3 regions of the Streptomyces sp. NPDC091282 genome follow, and region 1 is predicted to be linked to each of the others. Evidence: riboswitches for the same ligand, from Rfam matches in the RefSeq annotation. Region 1 holds a riboswitch; each other region holds the start of a gene.

Region 1 (3,231 bases):
CGTCCCGCCGGGCGTGCCACAGCCTCCGCCTGCGTGATCATGAGTCATCGGACTTCTCGGGGTTCGGATGCTGTCGGTGGAACGGGAAGGCCAGTCCATGGACGATGACCGTTGGGCCGGCTGGCCCGACCGGTGGGTCGGAGCGGACTGCGACGTGCGGACGGCCGTGGGTGCGATCTCACGGCAGGTCAAGGACGGGTTGAGGTACGACGAGGTGCCTTGGCGGCGGTTCCCGCACTTCTACGGCCCCGGCGAGGAGATCCCCGGACTCCTCACCACGCTCGCCTCCGACGACGCCGAGACGGCGGACAGGGCGTTGTCGCGGCTCTGGACATGTCTTCACCACCAGGGCGGCACGACCGCGGTGGGAGCACTGGCGGTGCCGTTCCTGCTCCGGATCGCGACGAGCGGACACCGAGGACTCCGTGCCCGAACTCTTCGCCTGGTCGCGGAGACAGGCCGGTGTCAGCACATGGGCGACGGCTCGCGGGAAGGCCTGCTCCAGGTCGCCGAGGACCCGTCGGTGGTCGAGGGCAGCACGATGTGCCCCGTGGACTGGACGATCCAGGCAGCCCGTCAGGCCGTCACGGACGACCTGCACCTTCTGCTCCCCCTTCTCTCGGACCCCGACCCCGAGGTCCGCTTCGTGACGGCCTACGTCCTGGCGGCCGCGACCGGCGAGCACTCACGTGTCTCCTCGGCTCTGCAGTCCGGACTGGCGCGGGAAGACGACGCGGTGGTCCGGGTGAGCCTGATCCTGGCGATCGCCCAACTCGCCCGTGAACACCGGGATGAGCTCGCTCACACGTGGGCGCATGACCTGTGGTCGCATCCCGGGCGGCCGCCCGAGGTCCGTATCGGCGCCGGGTTGGCCTGGCTCTGCCTGGTCACCGACCCGGCCCCCGACGAACTTCGCACCCTCCTCACCGACCCCGGCATCCGTCGATACGACGACCTGCTCCAGCCGGTGCCATGGCTCACCTGGGTCGATCCCTCCGACGCCGGGCTGCGCAGTTGCATCGACGAGATGCTCATGGTGCGCACCCCTGGAAGGGCACTCGACGATTCCTGGAGTGGAAGATCGTCAAGCTGAACCCCCAGACGTCAACCGGCTGCGCGGCCGCAGAGGATCGGCCGCGCAACGACAACTTATGAACGGAATGTCAGGCGGGCCGCCCGCCGCTAGAGTTGTCCTGGGCCGCGACTGGCGCAGGTGGACAACCACCGGGGAGCGGCCGTGCCTGATCCGATGTGAGCGTCGACCGCCTGGGCGTCTCCGTCAGCGATGTCCCGCTGAGAAGGCCAAGACGTGGAACTGCGCTACGGACTCAACCCGCAACAGGAGCCTGCGTATACCGGCCCTGTGACCCCGGGCAGGTGGCCGGTTCGGCTGCTGCACGGAGAGCCGTCGTTCATCAACATGCTGGACGCCCTGAACTCGTGGCAGCTCGTGCGTGAGGCCGGCCGGGCACTGGGCAGGCCGGCGGCTGCTTCCTTCAAGCACGTCTCGCCGGCCGGCGCGGCAGTCTCCGGGGCCGTCGACGAAGTCGCCGCGGAACTCCACGGGGTCGCCGGGCACGAAGTCGGCGCGCTGGCCGGTGCCTACCTGCGGGCGCGGGACGCCGATCCCAGATCCTCCTACGGTGACTTCGCCGCCGTCTCACACCCCGTCGATGCCGAACTCGCCGAACTGCTGACCGGCATGGTCTGCGACGGCATCATCGCTCCCGGATACGAGCCGGGCGCCGTCGAGCGGCTCAGCAAGAAGAAGAACGGCCGTTTCCTGATCATGGAGGCGGACGACAGCTTCGTGCCGCCGGGCGAGGAGACGCGGGAGGTCTTCGGACTGCGCCTGACACAACGGCGCGACGACGTCGAGCTGTCCGCCGAACTGCTGGGCCACGGTGGCGACATGCTCCCCGCCGAGGCTGCGGCCGACCTGGTGCTGGGGCTGGCGGTGCTCCGCTACACCCAGTCCAACTCCGTGTGCTACGTGCGGGACGGCGTGACGCTGGGCATCGGTGCCGGTCAGCAGTCCCGGGTCGACTGCACCCGTCTGGCCGGTGCCAAGGCCGACGCCTGGTGGCTGCGCCGTCACCCGAAAGTCCGCGCGCTGTCCTTCCGCCCCGGCATCCGGCGCCAGGACCGCATCAACTGGCGGATCCGCTTCATCGAGGGCGACCTCACGCCGGACGAGGAAGGGCGGTTGGCGGAGGCGCTGGCCGCTCCAGCGGGGGAGTTCACCGCGGACGAACGCGCTCGATGGATGCGGCGGCTCGACCGGGTGGCCTTCGCCTCCGACGGCGCCCTGCCGTTCCGTGACAACGTCGATCACGCCCGGCGGCACGGTGTTCGGTACATCGCGGAGCCGGGCGGATCCATCAGGTCCGACGAGGTCGGGCAAGCCTGCCGACAGCACGGGATCACGCTGGCCCGCACCGGCCTCAGGCTGTTCCACCACTGACGGCCGCCTCCGCGGGCAGGATCCCGGGGCGTCAGGCGGAGAAGGCGGCGAGGATCCAGTGCTCGGGCACGTCGTTCTCCGGGGCGGTGAAGAACCGGTGCATGGCGTGGTCGAGGTCCTCAGGGGTGAGGGACCCGTCGCTGTCGCGGTCGAGGCGCGCGAACTCGGCCGTGGCGGCAGGATCGGTGACGTTCCGGGACTTGAGGTACTTCTCGAACTCGCTCTTGCCGATCTTGCCGTTTCCGTCCGCGTCCATCAGCGCGAAGACTCCGGCCGTCACCTCGCGGACGTAGCCGGGGAGACCGGAGACCGACTTCCCGACCATCGTCTTCTCCACGCAGGAGATCATCTCGGTCCTGGTCACCCGGGTGTCCATGTTGGAGTCGGCGGCCTTCGCGACGCCCGCGATGAACGTCCGGACGATACGGGCCCGCTGGTCCTCCGCGCTGCCCGGATCGCCGGCGGCACGCGGCAGGTCCTCGTAGTCGATGTAACCGTTCTTGCTGGTGTCGATGAGATCGAACAGGCGGAAAGCCCTGGTCTGATACGCGCCCATGGTGGTCGTCCTTCCGTGCGGCCCGGCTTCCTGGATGATCACCAGGAAAGGTAGGCGGCGACGACCGGAGAGCCGCGGCGGCACCAGCGGCGATCACCCGAAGGGGCGCAGTCCGTCGGAGGGTAACCTTCCCTTCTCCGGCTGTACGGCCGGCCGTCGGACGGCAATCTCCCTCCCGTACGCGGAGACCGCTGTCCTTGGCACGCCCCTC
Region 2 (3,231 bases), on a different contig from region 1:
CGCCGACTGGGAGCTGCCCCGGCTGCGTTCGGCCATCGGCTACGTCGAGCAGGACGCGCCGGTGCTGTCGGGGTCGTTGCGGGACAACCTGCTCCTCGGCAACCCGGAGGCGGACGAGGGCACGGTGACGCGGGTGCTGAAGACGACCCGGCTGGACGGCCTGGTGGAGCGGCTGCCGCAGGGTCTGGAGACGCTGGTGGGGCACCGCGGGACCAAGTTGTCGGGCGGGGAGCGGCAACGGGTCGCGATCGCGCGGGCGTTGCTGCGCCGGCCCCGGCTGCTGCTCCTCGACGAGGCCACCTCGCAGCTGGACGCGGTGAACGAGGCGGCCCTGCGGGACACCGTCGCCGACGTGGCGCGGTCGACCACGGTGCTGGTGGTCGCGCACCGGCTGTCGACGGTGACGACGGCCGACCGGATCGTGGTGATGGACGCGGGCCGGGTCCGCGCGGTGGGCACGCACCGGGAGCTGGTGGCCGGGGATCCGCTGTACGCGGAGCTGGCGGCGACCCAGTTCCTGGCCGCCGGGCACTGAGCACGGCGAAGGGCCGTCCCCGCGGCGGGGACGGCCCTCGGGTGCGGCCGGGGTCAGGCCTCGATGCCCGGCAGCAGTCCCATGGCGGGCGCGGCCAGGTCGGTGAGCTGGTGCAGTTCGCCCAGCTTCTGGAGCCCGTTCAGTCCCTGCAGCTGCTCCGAGACCTTGGGGATCTCGTCCTGGTGCTCCGCCGGGATGCCGATGCGCGAGACCGAGTCGAGCACGCCGAGCGCGGTGAGCTTCCCGGGGTCGTGTGCGCTCGCGTCGGCCGCGTTCGCCAGCGGCGCGGCGAGGCCGGTGACCCCGACGGCAAGGCCGACGGCGGCGACGATACGTCGTGTTGAGATCATGTCTCCAGCAACGGCCGGAGTGCCCGCCCGGACACGGGCGGGCACTCCCGCTCACCCGTCAGGCGGAGCGTGCGGCCTGCGCTTGCCGAGCCGGGCGGGGCGGAGGAGGCTCGAAGACGGGGCTGCCGCGGCCCGCTCCGCATCGGCCGCGGGCTCCCGCTGGAGGTCACCATGGGCACCGCGCCGGGCTCCACGTTCGACACCGAGACGCTGCGCCGGGCCATCGAGGGCAACACGGGCAACAGTCTGCTGGCGCTCTACGCGGACGACGCCGAGATCCGCATCGTCGACCGCACCGCGCAGCCGAGCCACCCCAGGGTCCTGCACGGCCGCGGGGACATCGCCGCGCTGCTGGACGACGTCTACAGCCGGGACATGACGCACACCCTGGACCAGTGCGTCGTCCAGGGCGACCGGGCCGCCTACAGCGAGTCCTGCGAGTACGCGGACGGCGTCCGGGTGCTCGCCGAGTCGATGATCACGCTGCGCGACGGGAAGATCGCCGAACAGATCATCGTCCAGGCATGGGACGAGTAGCCGCCAGGGCCGCAAGGGCCCAGGTCAGCGCTCGGCTGACCTGGACCTTCTCGGCGCGGGCCGGGCTGGGACAGCGGCGTCGGGCCCGTCCTCGCACCTCCGCCGTGCTGCTCCGAGCGCTGCTGCGGGCGGCGCATCGCCGCGGGAGTCGCTGAGCGCCTCGGTTACCCTGGGCTCGGGCCGTGACTGGCGCTGAGGTGGAGCACCACCGTGGAGCGGCCCGCACTGTCGATGCCGTGCGCCTGGGCGATCAAGGTCGAATCAGCTCAGGAGTGTGCCGCATGACCCATGCCCGACTCATGGACGGAACCGCCGTCGCCCGCCGGATCGTCGAGGAGACCGCGGAGCGCGCCGCCGCCCTCACCGCGCGCACCGGCGTCACGCCGTGCCTGGCCACCGTGCTGGTCGGCGAGGACCCGGCCTCCGTCACCTATGTGCGGATGAAGCAGAACCGCAGCCGCAAGGCCGGTATCGCCTCCCGGCACGTGGCGCTGCCCGCCGCCACGACCACCGAGGAACTCGTCGCCGTCCTGCGGGAGTTGTCGGCCGATCCGGCGGTGCACGGCATCCTGCTCCAGCACCCGGTCGGCGAACACATCGACGAGCGGGCCGCGTTCGAGGCGATCGCGCCGGAGAAGGACGTGGACGGCGTCACCTTCGCGTCGTTCGCGACGATGAGCTTCGGGCTGCCGGGCTTCGTCTCCTGCACGCCGGGAGGCATCCTGCGCCTCCTGGACGCGTACGACGTCGACCCGGCCGGCAAGCGCGCGGTGGTGGTGGGCCGCAGCGCGATCCTCGGCAAGCCGGCCGGCATGCTGCTGCTCGCCCGCGACGCCACCGTCACCTACTGCCACTCCCGTACCCGTGATCTGCCGGCCGCCGTGCGGGAGGCGGACATCGTGGTCGCCGCGGTCGGCCGCCCGCGGCTGGTCCGGGGCCAGGACATCAAGCCGGGGGCGGTGGTGCTCGACGCCGGCTACAACGAGGGCAACGTCGGCGACGTCGACTTCGACTCCGCCGTCGAGCGGGCCTCGCTGATCACTCCGGTGCCGGGCGGGGTCGGTCCGATGACCATCGCCGTGCTGCTGGAGCAGACCGTCGAGGCCGCCGCCCGGCAGCTGGGGGCGTGATCAGCGCATCCAGGCGCTGTAGTCCATGACGTCACCGGCCCGCACGCCGTACTCGGGGTCGTCGCGGGTGAACGTGGTCTCCAGGCCGAGGACGGTGCCGGTGGCCGGGTCCAGGATCAGCATCCGCCGCCCGCCCGGGGCCGCGTCGAGGACGTACGCCTGCCCGGTCCGGCCGAGCCGGTCGGTGACCCGGCCGGCCGGCCGCAGTCCGGGGGCCTCGGCGAGGAGCGCGGCCAGGGCGGCCGTCTCCCGCGCGCCGAGCGTCCAGTTGTCCAGCAGTTCCCGGGTGGCGTCCAGGAGCTCCGGCGTGGTGAGGGTGCGGGTGCCGCCGCCGGCCAGCTCGGTCAGGTAGGTGCGCAGCCTCGCCGGGTCGTGCGGCGGTGTGCCGTACGGCGGGGCGTCGCCCCACATCGGCGGGAAGGTGCGGCGGCTGAGCACGTGGCCGTCCTCGACCGGCCGCGTCCGGTCGCCGTCGTCGGTGAGGACCGGGCGGCCGGGGCGGGCCGGGTCGGTGGCCACGACGACCTCGGTGTGGGTGCCGTCCGCCGCCCAGCGCACCACCCGTTCCTCGGGCAGCGTGACCGGCGGCCTGCCGTCGCTCATGCCGAGGCTCCAGGACTGCACGTGCGTGCCCTGCCGCAGGGCCGGTGACCCGTCCCGGGCCGCCGCCGCGGCCAGT
Region 3 (3,231 bases), on a different contig from region 1:
GGGGTGGTTCCGGAGCGCGGGGGCCGCGGGCCCGGCGGGGGCCCGTCGCGCGGTTCCCCGCGCTCCTTCAGGGGCGCTGCCCCGACCGGCGTCGATCAGCCGAGGTCGATCTCCGGGTACAGCGGGAAGCCGGCGACGAGATCCGTCGCCCGCTGAGCGATCTCCGCCGAGACCTTCTCGTCCAGGACGTGGGAGGCCTTGGACGGGGCGCCGGACTTCGTCGTGCCCGGCTCGGCGGCGGTCAGCACGCGGTCGATCAGGCCCGCGACCTCGTCCATCTCGGCGGTGCCGAGGCCGCGGGTGGTGAGCGCGGGCGTGCCGATGCGGATGCCGGAGGTGTACCAGGCGCCGTTCGGGTCGGCCGGGATCGCGTTGCGGTTGGTGACGATGCCGGAGTCGAGCAGCGCCGTCTCGGCCTGCCGGCCGGTGAGGCCGTACGACGACTCGACGTCGATCAGGTTGAGGTGGTTGTCCGTGCCGCCGGTCACCAGCGTGGCGCCGCGGCGCATCAGGCCGTCGGCCAGCGCGCGGGAGTTGTCCACGATCCGCCGGGCGTAGTCCTGGAAGGAGGGCTGCCGGGCCTCGGCCAGGGCGACGGCCTTGGCGGCCATGACGTGCGGGAGCGGGCCGCCGAGGACCATCGGGCAGCCCCGGTCGACCTGGTCCTTGAGCGAGTCGTCGCACAGGACCATGCCGCCGCGCGGGCCGCGCAGCGACTTGTGGGTGGTCGTGGTGACGATCTGGGCGTGCGGGACCGGGTCGAAGTCGCCGGTCAGGACCTTGCCGGCGACCAGGCCCGCGAAGTGCGCCATGTCGACCATGAGGGTCGCGCCGACCTCGTCGGCGATCTCCCGCATGATCCGGAAGTTCACCAGCCGCGGGTAGGCGGAGTAGCCGGCCACCAGGATCAGCGGCTTGAAGTCACGGGCCTGGGCGCGCAGCGCGTCGTAGTCGATCAGGCCGGTCGCCGGGTCGGTGCCGTAGGACCGCTGGTCGAACATCTTGCCGGAGATGTTGGGGCGGAAGCCGTGGGTGAGGTGGCCGCCCGCGTCCAGGGACATGCCGAGCATCCGCTGGTTGCCGAAGGCCTGCCGCAGCTCGGCCCAGTCGGCCTCGGTCAGGTCGTTGATCTGGCGGACGCCGGTCCTCTGGAGGAACGGCGCCTCGACGCGGTCGGCGAGGACGGCCCAGAAGGCGACCAGGTTGGCGTCGATGCCGGAGTGCGGCTGGACGTAGGCGTGCCGGGCGCCGAACAGCTCGCGGGCGTGCTCGGCGGCAAGCGCCTCGACGGTGTCGACGTTGCGGCAGCCGGCGTAGAAGCGGCGGCCGACGGTGCCCTCCGCGTACTTGTCGCTGAACCAGTTGCCCATCGCGAGCAGGGTCGCCGGGGAGGCGTAGTTCTCCGAGGCGATCAGCTTGAGCATCTCGCGCTGGTCGTGGACCTCCTGGCCGATGGCGTCGGCGACGCGCGGCTCGACCGCGCGGATCACGTCGAGGGCGGATCGGAACGCGGTGGACTCGGTGGACAGGGGCGCGGACTTGTCAGTCATTCGGGACCTCCGGACATGTCGTTCGGCACTCACGGTTCGGCCCAGGCGCACGGCACTCGGTCAGTCGCGGGCCGCTCCCCGATGGTCGGTCCCATCCCAGCGCGCCAGTCACGGCCCGCTGGTCACACTACCCGGCGGGCCCGTCCCGGGGGGCTGGACGTCCACCAGTCGGGCGGCCCTGCCCGTCAGAGGATCACGTGGGGCAGGAAGCGGGCCTGGTCGTCCGTGACCAGGCCCCGGGACTCGCGGATGCCCAGGCCCGCCGCCTCCTCCCCCACCACCCACGCGCCCAGCACCACGTGGTTGCCGTCGAAGGCCGGCAGGGGAGCCAACTCCTGGTAGCAGCAGGCCTCTTGGCGTACGACGGGGGCCTCGCCCGGCGGATGCACCCGCACGCCGTCGCCCTCCCGGCCCAGCAGCGGCTTGCTGACGTAGCCCTGGCCGGCCGCCAGCTCCCGCGGGCCGTCGACGTAGGCCGGCAGCAGGTTCGGGTGCCCCGGGTACAGCTCCCAGAGGATCGCCAGCAGGGCCTTGTTGCTCAGAAGCATCTTCCAGGCCGGTTCGATCCACATCGTGGTTCCGGTGCCGCCGCCGTTGTCCAGGGTGTCCAGGACGTGGCCGGCGAAGGCGTCCGTGGTGAGCCATTCCCAGGGGTAGAGCTTGAAGCAGCTGCGGATGAACCGGAGACCGTTGTCCACGAAGCGCCCGGACAGGGTGTCCCAGCCGATCTCCTCCATGGAGATCCACTCGGTGTCCAGGCCCGCCTGCTCGGCGGTCTCCTTCAGGTAGGCGACCGTCATGAGGTCCTCGCCGAGTTCGTCGGCGGCGGAGTGGGCGAAGTGCAGGGGCGCGCCGGGCGGGAGCAGCCGGGCCTGCCGCCGCCAGGCTGCGACGAGGCGTTCGTGGAGGCTGTTCCACTGGTCGGCGCCGGGGAAGCGGTCCTCCATCCAGAACCACTGGGCCGAGGCGGCCTCCACCAGGGAGGTGGGGGTGTCGGCGTTGTACTCCAGGAGCTTCGGCGGGCCGCAGCCGTCGTGGCGGAGGTCGAAACGGCCGTAGAGGGAGGGGAGTTCGGCGCGGCGGTGCCAGGACTCGGTGACGGCGGCGCGTATCCGGGGATCGGTGAGGCCCAGTTCGGCGAAACGATCCTGCGCCACGATGTGCCCGGCCGCCGCCAGACACATGGCGTGCAGTTCGCCGACCACGTCCTCCAGCGCCTCCACCTCCTCCAGGGTGAAGGCGTAGTACGCGCTCTCGTCCCAGTAGGGGTGCAGGGTCCCGTCGGGACGGCGGGTGAGGGGGTAGATCACCCCCTGGCTCTCGACGGTCCGCTGCCAGCCGGGGCGGGGTTCGACGGTACGGCGCTCCATCGCGGGATCAGCCGCCCGAGCCGCCGTGACCGCCGCCGTGACCGAAGCCGCCGCGGTGGACGCCGTGGCCGCCGGACGAGCCGCCCGACCCCTTGGCCGGCACGGTGAACGAGCCGCCGCTGACCCAGCCGCTCTTCTTCTTGCCGCCGTAGTAGTAGGCGCCGTCGGCCGAGGACTTCGCGGAGCGGCAGTTCTGGTCGGAGACGACCCGGTAGCCCCTGGCCGCGGTGTAGCTGTCGCGGTCGACGCAGCGCTTGTCGGGCTCGGAGGAGCAGGCGGTGAGGGCGGCGGCCAGCAGGCCCATTCCGCCG

What was found. Region 1 has a riboswitch for ZMP and ZTP ahead of ACIQOE_RS39300 (phosphoribosylaminoimidazolecarboxamide formyltransferase). Riboswitches for the same ligand answer to the same signal wherever they lie in the genome.
Region 2: it holds a riboswitch for ZMP and ZTP, as region 1 does, so the genes downstream of both, ACIQOE_RS34100 (bifunctional 5,10-methylenetetrahydrofolate dehydrogenase/5,10-methenyltetrahydrofolate cyclohydrolase) here and ACIQOE_RS39300 (phosphoribosylaminoimidazolecarboxamide formyltransferase) in region 1, are expected to answer to the same signal.
Region 3: it holds a riboswitch for ZMP and ZTP, as region 1 does, so the genes downstream of both, ACIQOE_RS15745 (glycine hydroxymethyltransferase) here and ACIQOE_RS39300 (phosphoribosylaminoimidazolecarboxamide formyltransferase) in region 1, are expected to answer to the same signal.

What each region holds. Positions count from the first base shown of each region.
Region 1 is NZ_JBIVUX010000013.1:139,800-143,030, reverse strand. It holds gene ACIQOE_RS39305 (hypothetical protein) at 98-1,093, shown strand; ZMP/ZTP riboswitch at 1,191-1,279, shown strand; gene ACIQOE_RS39300 (phosphoribosylaminoimidazolecarboxamide formyltransferase) at 1,310-2,464, shown strand; gene ACIQOE_RS39295 (EF-hand domain-containing protein) at 2,496-3,020, opposite strand.
Region 2 is NZ_JBIVUX010000009.1:128,349-131,579, reverse strand. It holds gene ACIQOE_RS34115 (ABC transporter ATP-binding protein) at 1-535, shown strand, start outside; gene ACIQOE_RS34110 (hypothetical protein) at 589-885, opposite strand; gene ACIQOE_RS34105 (nuclear transport factor 2 family protein) at 1,057-1,422, shown strand; ZMP/ZTP riboswitch at 1,595-1,677, shown strand; gene ACIQOE_RS34100 (bifunctional 5,10-methylenetetrahydrofolate dehydrogenase/5,10-methenyltetrahydrofolate cyclohydrolase) at 1,704-2,552, shown strand; gene ACIQOE_RS34095 (CU044_5270 family protein) at 2,553-3,231, opposite strand, start outside.
Region 3 is NZ_JBIVUX010000003.1:412,727-415,957, reverse strand. It holds gene ACIQOE_RS15745 (glycine hydroxymethyltransferase) at 96-1,550, opposite strand; ZMP/ZTP riboswitch at 1,583-1,672, opposite strand; gene ACIQOE_RS15740 (glutathionylspermidine synthase family protein) at 1,736-2,920, opposite strand; gene ACIQOE_RS15735 (hypothetical protein) at 2,928-3,231, opposite strand, start outside.